Regions from separate parts of the Serratia sp. NPDC078593 genome, predicted to be linked through region 2. Evidence: predicted binding sites of a transcription regulator. Region 2 holds the regulator's gene; each other region holds the start of a gene.
What was found. The regulator PurR, encoded in region 2, represses purine synthesis genes. The targets are predictions, from matches to a motif close to CANGCAAACGTTTGCNTG.
Positions count from the first base shown of each region.

Region 1 (2,207 bases), on a different contig from region 2:
GTACAGATGGAGCCAGGACCGATGCCTACTTTCACCGCGCTCACACCGGCTTCCGCCAGTGCCTTGGCACCCGCAGCCGTCGCGACGTTACCGCCAACGATTTGCAGCTCGGGGTATTTGGCGCGCGTTTCACGGATACGTTGCAAGACGCCTTCGGAATGGCCGTGGGAGGAATCAATCAGCAGCACGTCAACGCCAGCGGCAACCAGCGCGTCGATACGCTCTTCGTTACCTGCACCGGCACCGACGGCAGCACCAACGCGCAAACGGCCATGCTCATCTTTACAGGCGTTAGGTTTCCGCTCGGCTTTTTGGAAGTCTTTGACGGTGATCATGCCCAACAGGTGGAAACTGTCGTCAACCACCAGCGCTTTCTCGACGCGTTTTTCGTGCATTTTTTGCAGCACGACTTCACGCGCTTCACCTTCTTTGACCGTCACCAAACGTTCTTTCGGCGTCATCACCGCAGTGACCGGTTGGTTGAGATCGGTAACGAAGCGTACGTCACGGCCGGTAATGATGCCGACCAGTTCGTTTTCTTCCGTGACTACCGGATAGCCGGCAAAGCCGTTACGTGCGGTCAGTTCTTTCACTTCTTTCAGCGTGGTGGCTGGGGTGACAGTTTGCGGGTCAGTGACTACGCCGCTTTCATGTTTCTTCACGCGGCTGACTTCTTCAGCCTGACGCTCAATGGACATGTTTTTGTGAATGAAGCCAAGGCCGCCTTCCTGCGCCAGCGCAATAGCCAGGCCGGATTCGGTTACGGTATCCATTGCTGCAGACAGCATGGGGATATTCAGGCGGATAGTTTTGGTCAGTTGAGTCCCTAATTCTGCGGTGTTCGGCAGAACGGTAGAGTGGGCTGGAACCAGGAGAACGTCGTCAAACGTCAGAGCTTCTTTAGCGATACGTAGCATGGGCAATATCTCACCAAGGTGGATGCGGAAAAGATAAAATATTGCCGCGGCATTATACAGAGCGTAATCGGTTGCCTCCAGCACTTTCTTACAAAAACTCTTGATTACCTCTATTAGCCATGTAGTATCGACGGATTAAGTGGTTGTTTTGGAATTTGATCTGGGTCACATGTCGCTACCTACCTCTCCCCCCATTTTTACCGTAAGCCGCCTAAATCAGACGGTTCGACAGCTGCTGGAAATGGAAATGGGGCAGATCTGGCTCTCTGCCGAGGTCTCAAATTTCTCCCAACCGGCTTCCGGCCACTGGTATTTCACCTTAAAGGACGATCGCGCACAGGTTCGTTGTGCGATGTTCCGCAATAGTAATCGTCGCACCACCTTCCGCCCGCAAAACGGTCAGCAGGTATTAGTACGCGCCAGTATTACACTGTATGAGCCACGCGGTGATTACCAACTGATTGCCGAAAGCATGCAACCTGCCGGTGATGGCTTGCTGCAACAACAGTTCGAGCAGCTTAAACAACGTCTAGCTGCCGAGGGGCTGTTCGAGCAACACAATAAACAACCGCTGCCGGCTCCGGCTAAACGGGTCGGTGTGATCACCTCCGCCAGCGGAGCCGCATTGCACGATATCCTGCAGGTATTACAGCGGCGCGATCCCTCGCTGCCAGTGGTTATCTATCCCACCGCCGTTCAGGGCAGTGAAGCACCGTTGCAAATCGTTCGGGCGATTGAAATCGCGAACCGCCGTGATGAGTGCGACGTCTTGATTGTTGGCCGTGGCGGCGGCTCGCTGGAAGACCTGTGGAGCTTCAACGACGAACGCGTCGCGCGCGCTATTTTTGCCAGCCGTATCCCTATCGTCAGCGCCGTCGGTCATGAAACCGACGTCACCATCGCCGATTTTACCGCAGATTTGCGTGCGCCCACCCCTTCTGCCGCCGCCGAGCTGGTCAGCCGTAACCAACTGGAGTTACTGCGCCAATTGCAATCGCAGCAACAACGGCTGGAAATGGCGATGGATTATTATCTGGCGCAGCGCCAACAGCAGTTCAGCCGGTTACATCATCGCTTGCAACAGCAACACCCGCACCTGCGTCTGGCGCGGCAACAAACGCGTTTGTTCAAACTGCGGCGCCGTTTGGAAGAAGGCATGCAATATCAATTGCGGCTCTCTTCACGCCGCAGTGAACGCACTCAACAACGGCTGGCACAGGTACAACCGTTAGGCCGTATCCATCGTTATCAACAACGCATTCAACAGCAGCAATACCGCTTACAGCAAGG
Region 1 covers NZ_JBNNGK010000006.1:94,325-96,531, forward strand. Annotated here, with positions in the region: gene guaB (IMP dehydrogenase) at 1-917, opposite strand, end outside; gene xseA (exodeoxyribonuclease VII large subunit) at 1,087-2,207, shown strand, end outside.
Region 1: a site for PurR is predicted at 978-995, ahead of guaB (IMP dehydrogenase). Genes of this name have one in related genera too.

Region 2 (2,207 bases):
AGAACTGTTGGTACAACCGGAAGTGTTTAACGGCGTATGGGATGCGTTAATCGATGGCCGGGCAGATATGGCAATTGGTGCAACCCGCGCGGTTCCAACCGGTGGTGGTTTTGCTTTTCGCGATATGGGTTTTATGAACTGGCTGTGTGTCGTGAGTGCCGATCACCCGTTAGCGGGGTTACCGGGGCCGCTAAATGATGAGCAACTACGGCCGTATCCCTCATTGGTGTTGGAGGATACGTCGCGAACGTTGCCAAAACGCGTGACGTGGTCACTGGATAACCAGCGGCGGTTGGTGGTGCCAGATTGGGTGTCCGCGGTGGATTGCTTGTGCAGCGGTTTATGTGTCGGCATGGTGCCCGCCCATCGTGTGTTGCCGCAGGTTCAGCGTGGGGAATTGGTATCGCTGCAACTTCCTGAGCCATTTCCACCCAGCGCCTGTTGCCTGACATGGCAACAAAATGCGCAATCACCGGCGATGGCCTGGTTATTGGATTACCTTGGTGACAGTGACACGCTGAATCAGGAATGGTTGAGTGAAGAGAACCTACCGGAACGCCCTGAGAAGGCGCCCCGGCAATAATGCTTAGCGGCGGTAATCAACGAAGGGGCCATCGGCGACCGAGCGACGCTCGATCAGCTTAGGGTGGACTTCAATCACCTGCGACTCTTCACGCTTACTGATAATACGATCCAGCAACATGGTAAATGCCATCTCGCCGAGGCGCTCTTTGGGTTGATGAATAGTGGTCAGCGCCGGGGTGAAATAGCGCGCATTGCGCACATTGTCATAACCGATCACCGAAATATCCTGTGGTACGCGCAAACCGAGTTCATCAGCGGCGCAGATCGCGCCCATGGCCATAATGTCACCACCGCAGAAAACGGCGGTGGGGCGGTGTTTTTGTGACAAAATCTGGTGCATCGCCTTGTAACCGGATTCTGGCTCGAAGTCACCTTGGACGATCCATTCATCGCGAACGTCAATATTGGCCTCTTGTAACGCTTTCAGGAAGCCTTGGTGACGGCCGCCGCCGGTATTACGTGAGAGTTGGCCGGGAATGGCGCCAATGTCGCGATGGCCGCGTTCAATCAGGTAACGCCCCGCCAGATACCCGCCCTCAAAGGCATTATCGATAATGCTGTCGGTGAAATCGCCGCGTGCTGCGCCCCAATCCATGACGACCATCGGAATATTGCGGTGATCCTCCAGCATCCCGAGCAGTTGATCGGGATATTCGGAACACATCACTAGCAGACCGTCGACACGTTTTTGCGCCAGCATGGCCAGATAAGCGCGTTGTTTATCGAGATTATTGTGGGAGTTGCACAGAATCAGTGTGTAACCTTTGCTGTAGCAGCTGTTTTCCACGGCTTCAATCACTTCGGCGAAATAGGGCGCTTCACTGGACGTGGCGAGCAGACCGATAGATTTAGTGTGGTTAACCTTCAGGCTACGTGCCACGGCGCTGGGTGAATAGTGTAACTCTTTGATGGCAGCCCAAACGGCCGCTTTAGTTTCTTCGGCGACGAAACGGGTCTTATTGATGACGTGCGAAACGGTGGTGGTGGAAACGCCCGCGCGTTTGGCCACATCTTTAATCGTTGCCATGTAAAGAATGACTCCTGAACCCACATGTTGCAGCATGTAAGCATGTTGTTAATCGTTTGCCCGCGTAGATCCTTCTCTAGAGTCACGAAAACTTGGTTTTTAGTGTGGAAGTTGTCAGCCACTTGACTCAGGAGGGACGCATTGACCGCTACGCAGTAGTGAACTGCGAATTTTGTCGCATATTGAGCAAAAGGGGAAGATCTAATAGGAGTTATAGACAACAAGATTTTATCGGCGAACTGTGGGAAAATGATTTGACGCACCAAGGTTGTGGATTTTATGCTTATCCAAATAATTTGATCAGGAGCTTCTCATGGATACCGATTTGAAAATGTCTTTGTTCACCACGGTGTGCGCACTGGCATTAATTATTGTTTTTAGCTTTACCGCTGCACTGAACTGATCTCGCTAAAAGAAGGGCCGTTCCTAAACAGAACGGCACCTTTTATCTCACGGCCGTTACGCCAAGTTTTCTGTCACGAATGCCCAGTTAACCAATGCCCAGAAGTTTTCCAGGTAGTTTGGACGCGCATTACGGTAATCGATGTAATAAGCGTGCTCCCAAACGTCCACGGTCAGCAAGGGTTTGTCTTCA
Region 2 covers NZ_JBNNGK010000005.1:86,206-88,412, forward strand. Annotated here, with positions in the region: gene punR (DNA-binding transcriptional activator PunR) at 1-583, shown strand, start outside; gene purR (HTH-type transcriptional repressor PurR) at 587-1,612, opposite strand; gene ACQKDS_RS07725 (YnhF family membrane protein) at 1,926-2,015, shown strand; gene sodB (superoxide dismutase [Fe]) at 2,072-2,207, opposite strand, start outside.

Region 3 (2,207 bases), on a different contig from region 2:
GGTTTCGTAAAAACGCTGGGCAATGGTGGTTGGCTCATCACCGTCTTCGACTTCCACGCTCAGCGGCTGCCGCTGTACCCGGCCGCTAATACGCTCGATGCCGCTCGGATAGGTTGCGGAAAAAAGCAGCGTTTGGCGTTGCGGTGGCGTATAACTGATTACGTCATCAATATCATCGGCAAAGCCCATATCCAACATGCGATCGGCCTCATCCAACACCAGTATTTTCAATTTATCCAGCTTCAGCGTTTGCTTGCGCAGGTGCTCCTGAATACGTCCCGGTGTCCCGACCACAATGTGTGGTGCATGAACCAACGAATCGAGTTGTGCCCCCATCGGCTGACCACCGCACAGGGTAAGAATTTTTATGTTCTGGGTAAAACGCGCCAAACGGCGTAACTCTTTGCTGACCTGATCGGCCAGCTCGCGAGTTGGGCATAAGATCAGCGCCTGCACGGCTACCAGGCTGACATCGATTTTGTCCAACAGACCGATACCGAACGCCGCCGTTTTACCGCTGCCGGTTTTTGCTCTGGCGCGCACATCTTGCCCTTTCAGGATGGCAGGTAATGCGGCAGCCTGTACCGGTGTCATTTCGGCATACCCCAATTCATTGAGGTTGGCCAACTGTTCGGCTGGCAGCGGTAGGGAAGAAAAAGAAACTGTGCTCACGGCAATAACTCTTATAGGAAAAATGGAAAGGCGGCGCGGCCTACTGGCGGACACCGTAATAGGCAGTGATGATAACAGAGATGGCGGGATTTCTGGATTGCGGCCATAAAAAAACCCGCCGGGAGCGGGTTTTTTTGGCAGCTTACGTTGCTTAGATAGCAATCACGTTGACTGCCGCAGGGCCACGTTGGCTGTCTTGGATGGAGAATTCAACCTGCTGACCTTCTGCCAGCGTTTTGAAACCATCGCTAACGATAGCGGAAAAATGTACGAAAACATCTTTAGAGCCATCGGCCGGAGTAATAAAACCAAAGCCTTTGCTTTCGTTAAACCATTTTACGTGACCAGTGATCTTAGTCATTTGACGTTCCTTTACTAGATAAACCTGCCTTAACGGCACTGACGGCGCGAAAGCATGGCGTGCTATAAGCCTTCTGTCACCATGGATTATTAACGCATAATCGTTCGGCGAGGGCAAATTTTTTCGTTCCTTATGAAAACAGCAGGTTACGATAACTCCATTACCCGTAACACTAGATGAAATTGTGCAAACACTGCCAGCGCAATCGTTTTCCTATATACTGGCCGCATTGGTTCAGACCGCTTCAATTTTCATATCAGGTACGAAATTATGTTAACCATTGGAACTGCCCTTCGCCCCTCAGCCACCCGCGTGATGCTGCTTGGTTCTGGCGAACTGGGCAAAGAAGTCGCCATCGAGTGCCAACGTTTGGGGCTAGAAGTCATTGCCGTCGATCGTTATGCCGATGCCCCCGCCATGCAGGTAGCCCATCGGAGCCATGTTATTAACATGTTAGATGGTGATGCGCTCAAGACCCTTGTCGAGCAAGAGCGTCCCGACTACATCGTGCCAGAAATTGAAGCTATCGCCACGGATATGTTGGTCACCTTAGAGCAACAAGGGCATCACGTCGTGCCCTGCGCAGAGGCGACTCGCCTAACCATGAATCGTGAGGGCATTCGCCGCTTGGCGGCGGAAACGCTCAACTTACCGACCTCAAGCTACCGTTTTGCTGACAATGAAGACAGGTATCGGCGGGCTGTTGAAGAGATCGGTTTCCCTTGCATTATTAAACCGGTGATGAGTTCCTCCGGTAAGGGCCAAAGCCTGCTGCGCGAGGCCTCTCAACTACACACCGCCTGGAATTATGCACAACAAGGGGGCCGTGCCGGCGGTGGCCGAGTGATTATTGAGGGCTTAGTCACGTTCGATTTCGAAATCACCTTGCTCACCATCAATGCCGTGGATGGTATCCATTTCTGCGCCCCCATTGGCCATCGTCAAGAAGACGGCGACTACCGAGAATCCTGGCAGCCCCAGCAGATGTCGGCATTAGCATTGGAACGCGCGCACACCATCGCCGAACGCGTCGTCACCGCGTTGGGCGGATACGGCCTGTTCGGCGTTGAATTATTCGTTTGTGGTGATGAAGTGATTTTCAGTGAAGTTTCCCCCCGCCCTCACGATACCGGGATGGTGACCTTAATTTCACAGGATTTATCAGAGTTTTCGT
Region 3 covers NZ_JBNNGK010000003.1:288,496-290,702, reverse strand. Annotated here, with positions in the region: gene dbpA (ATP-dependent RNA helicase DbpA) at 1-672, opposite strand, end outside; gene cspE (transcription antiterminator/RNA stability regulator CspE) at 824-1,033, opposite strand; gene purT (formate-dependent phosphoribosylglycinamide formyltransferase) at 1,304-2,207, shown strand, end outside.
Region 3: a site for PurR is predicted at 1,232-1,249, ahead of purT (formate-dependent phosphoribosylglycinamide formyltransferase). Genes of this name have one in related genera too.

Region 4 (2,207 bases), on a different contig from region 2:
TTCGAGCCTGGTAAATACTGATGCGGGTGAGCTGGCGGGCGTGGGGGCATTAGGTATCAAGGTTAGTGACAGCCTCGATAACGTGGTAGATGACTTTGATATTCTTATCGATTTCACCCGTCCGGAAGGTACGCTGGCGCATTTGGCATTTTGCGTGGCGCATAACAAAGCCATGGTGATTGGTACTACCGGCTTTGACGATGCCGGTAAAGCGGCAATTCGTGAAGCGGCCAAACAGATTGGCATCGTTTTCGCGGCTAATTTTAGCGTTGGCGTTAACGTGGTGCTAAAACTGCTGGAAAAAGCCGCCAAAGTGATGGGCGACTACACCGATATTGAAATCGTTGAAGCACATCATCGGCATAAAGTAGATGCGCCATCAGGCACTGCCTTGGCCATGGGGGAGGCGATCGCTGATGCATTAGGGCGTGATTTGAAACAGTGCGCGGTGTATGCACGTGAAGGTTACACCGGAGAGCGTGAACCGCACAGTATTGGTTTTGCCACCATTCGTGCGGGTGATATTGTCGGTGAGCACACCGCGATGTTTGCCGACATCGGTGAGCGGGTAGAAATTACGCATAAAGCGTCAAGTCGCATGACATTTGCGAATGGTGCGGTGCGGGCGGCTAATTGGCTTGCTAACCATCAAAATGGCCTATTTGATATGCGAGATGTGCTAAATTTAGATGAGTTGTGATTGATCTTTATTCGGATAATGTGTTTTATTTTAATTTAACTTTTTGAAAAGTAGGGTGATATTTTATCACTCTATTTTTTTAACATGATAAATGGGTATTTCGATTAATTTTTATTAATTACTGTTGTTTTTCTGCATTAACTACCGTTTTATCATCATTTATTCACCCTCGATACTTTTTCTCGCCCTTTTAATCTCTGTGGGACATGGTTTTGCTGTCATAATTTCTCGCAACCGTTTACAAACTCAAGTTTGCATGTGTTTTCGTGGCTGATGCGGTGATAAAACCACGAAAACAGCAAAAATAAGATAAAAAATGGCGGTTGGAGTAGACAATCTAGGCTCGCATCATTAAAATGCGCCCAATTTGCCAAAAATTAGCCTTGAGGGCGGTTTTTGCATTGATTTAGATCGTGTTATCTGAATTAATATGCAAATATTGTGATTTATTATTCCTCGGAGGGTGTTTTGATTAAGTCAGCGCTATTGGTTCTGGAAGACGGAACCCAATTCCACGGTCGGGCCATCGGGGCAGAAGGTACGGCAGTGGGGGAAGTGGTCTTCAATACGTCGATGACCGGCTATCAAGAAATCCTCACTGATCCTTCCTACTCCCGCCAGATCGTTACTCTTACTTATCCTCATATCGGCAATGTCGGCACCAATACTTCCGACGCAGAATCCTCCGCTGTTCACGCTCAAGGTCTGGTTATTCGCGACCTTCCCCTGATTGCCAGTAATTACCGCAGTGAAGAAAACCTATCCGACTACCTCAAGCGCAACAATATTGTGGCGATTGCGGATATTGACACCCGCAAACTGACGCGTCTGCTGCGTGAAAAAGGCGCACAGAACGGCTGCATTATTGCCGGTGACGCGCCGGATGCCGCATTGGCACTGGAAAGAGCGAAGGCTTTCCCTGGTTTGAAAGGTATGGATCTGGCAAAAGAAGTCACCACCCAAGAAGCTTACCCTTGGCAGCAAGGGAGCTGGACGCTGGAAGATGAGCTGCCAGCAGCTAAAGCAGAATCCGAGCTGCCGTTCCACGTCGTGGCCTATGACTTCGGCGCAAAGCGCAACATCCTGCGGATGCTGGTGGATCGCGGTTGCCGCTTGACGGTGGTACCGGCGCAGACCTCGGCTGACGAGGTGTTGAAAATGAATCCTGATGGCATCTTTTTATCTAACGGACCGGGCGATCCTGAGCCATGTGATTATGCTATTGCCGCTATCCAACAGTTCCTTGAAACCGACATTCCGATCTTTGGCATTTGCTTGGGTCACCAACTGTTGGCGCTAGCCAGCGGCGCGCAAACGGTGAAGATGAAACTCGGCCATCACGGCGGCAACCATCCAGTAAAAGACCTGGATAACAACACGGTGATGATCACTGCGCAAAACCACGGTTTTGCCGTTGACGAAAATAACTTGCCTGCGACGCTGCGCGTAACTCACAAGTCACTGTTCGACCACACGGTGCAGGGTATTCATCGCACTGATAAGGCAG
Region 4 covers NZ_JBNNGK010000001.1:182,139-184,345, reverse strand. Annotated here, with positions in the region: gene dapB (4-hydroxy-tetrahydrodipicolinate reductase) at 1-700, shown strand, start outside; gene carA (glutamine-hydrolyzing carbamoyl-phosphate synthase small subunit) at 1,169-2,207, shown strand, end outside.
Region 4: a site for PurR is predicted at 928-945, ahead of carA (glutamine-hydrolyzing carbamoyl-phosphate synthase small subunit). Genes of this name have one in related genera too.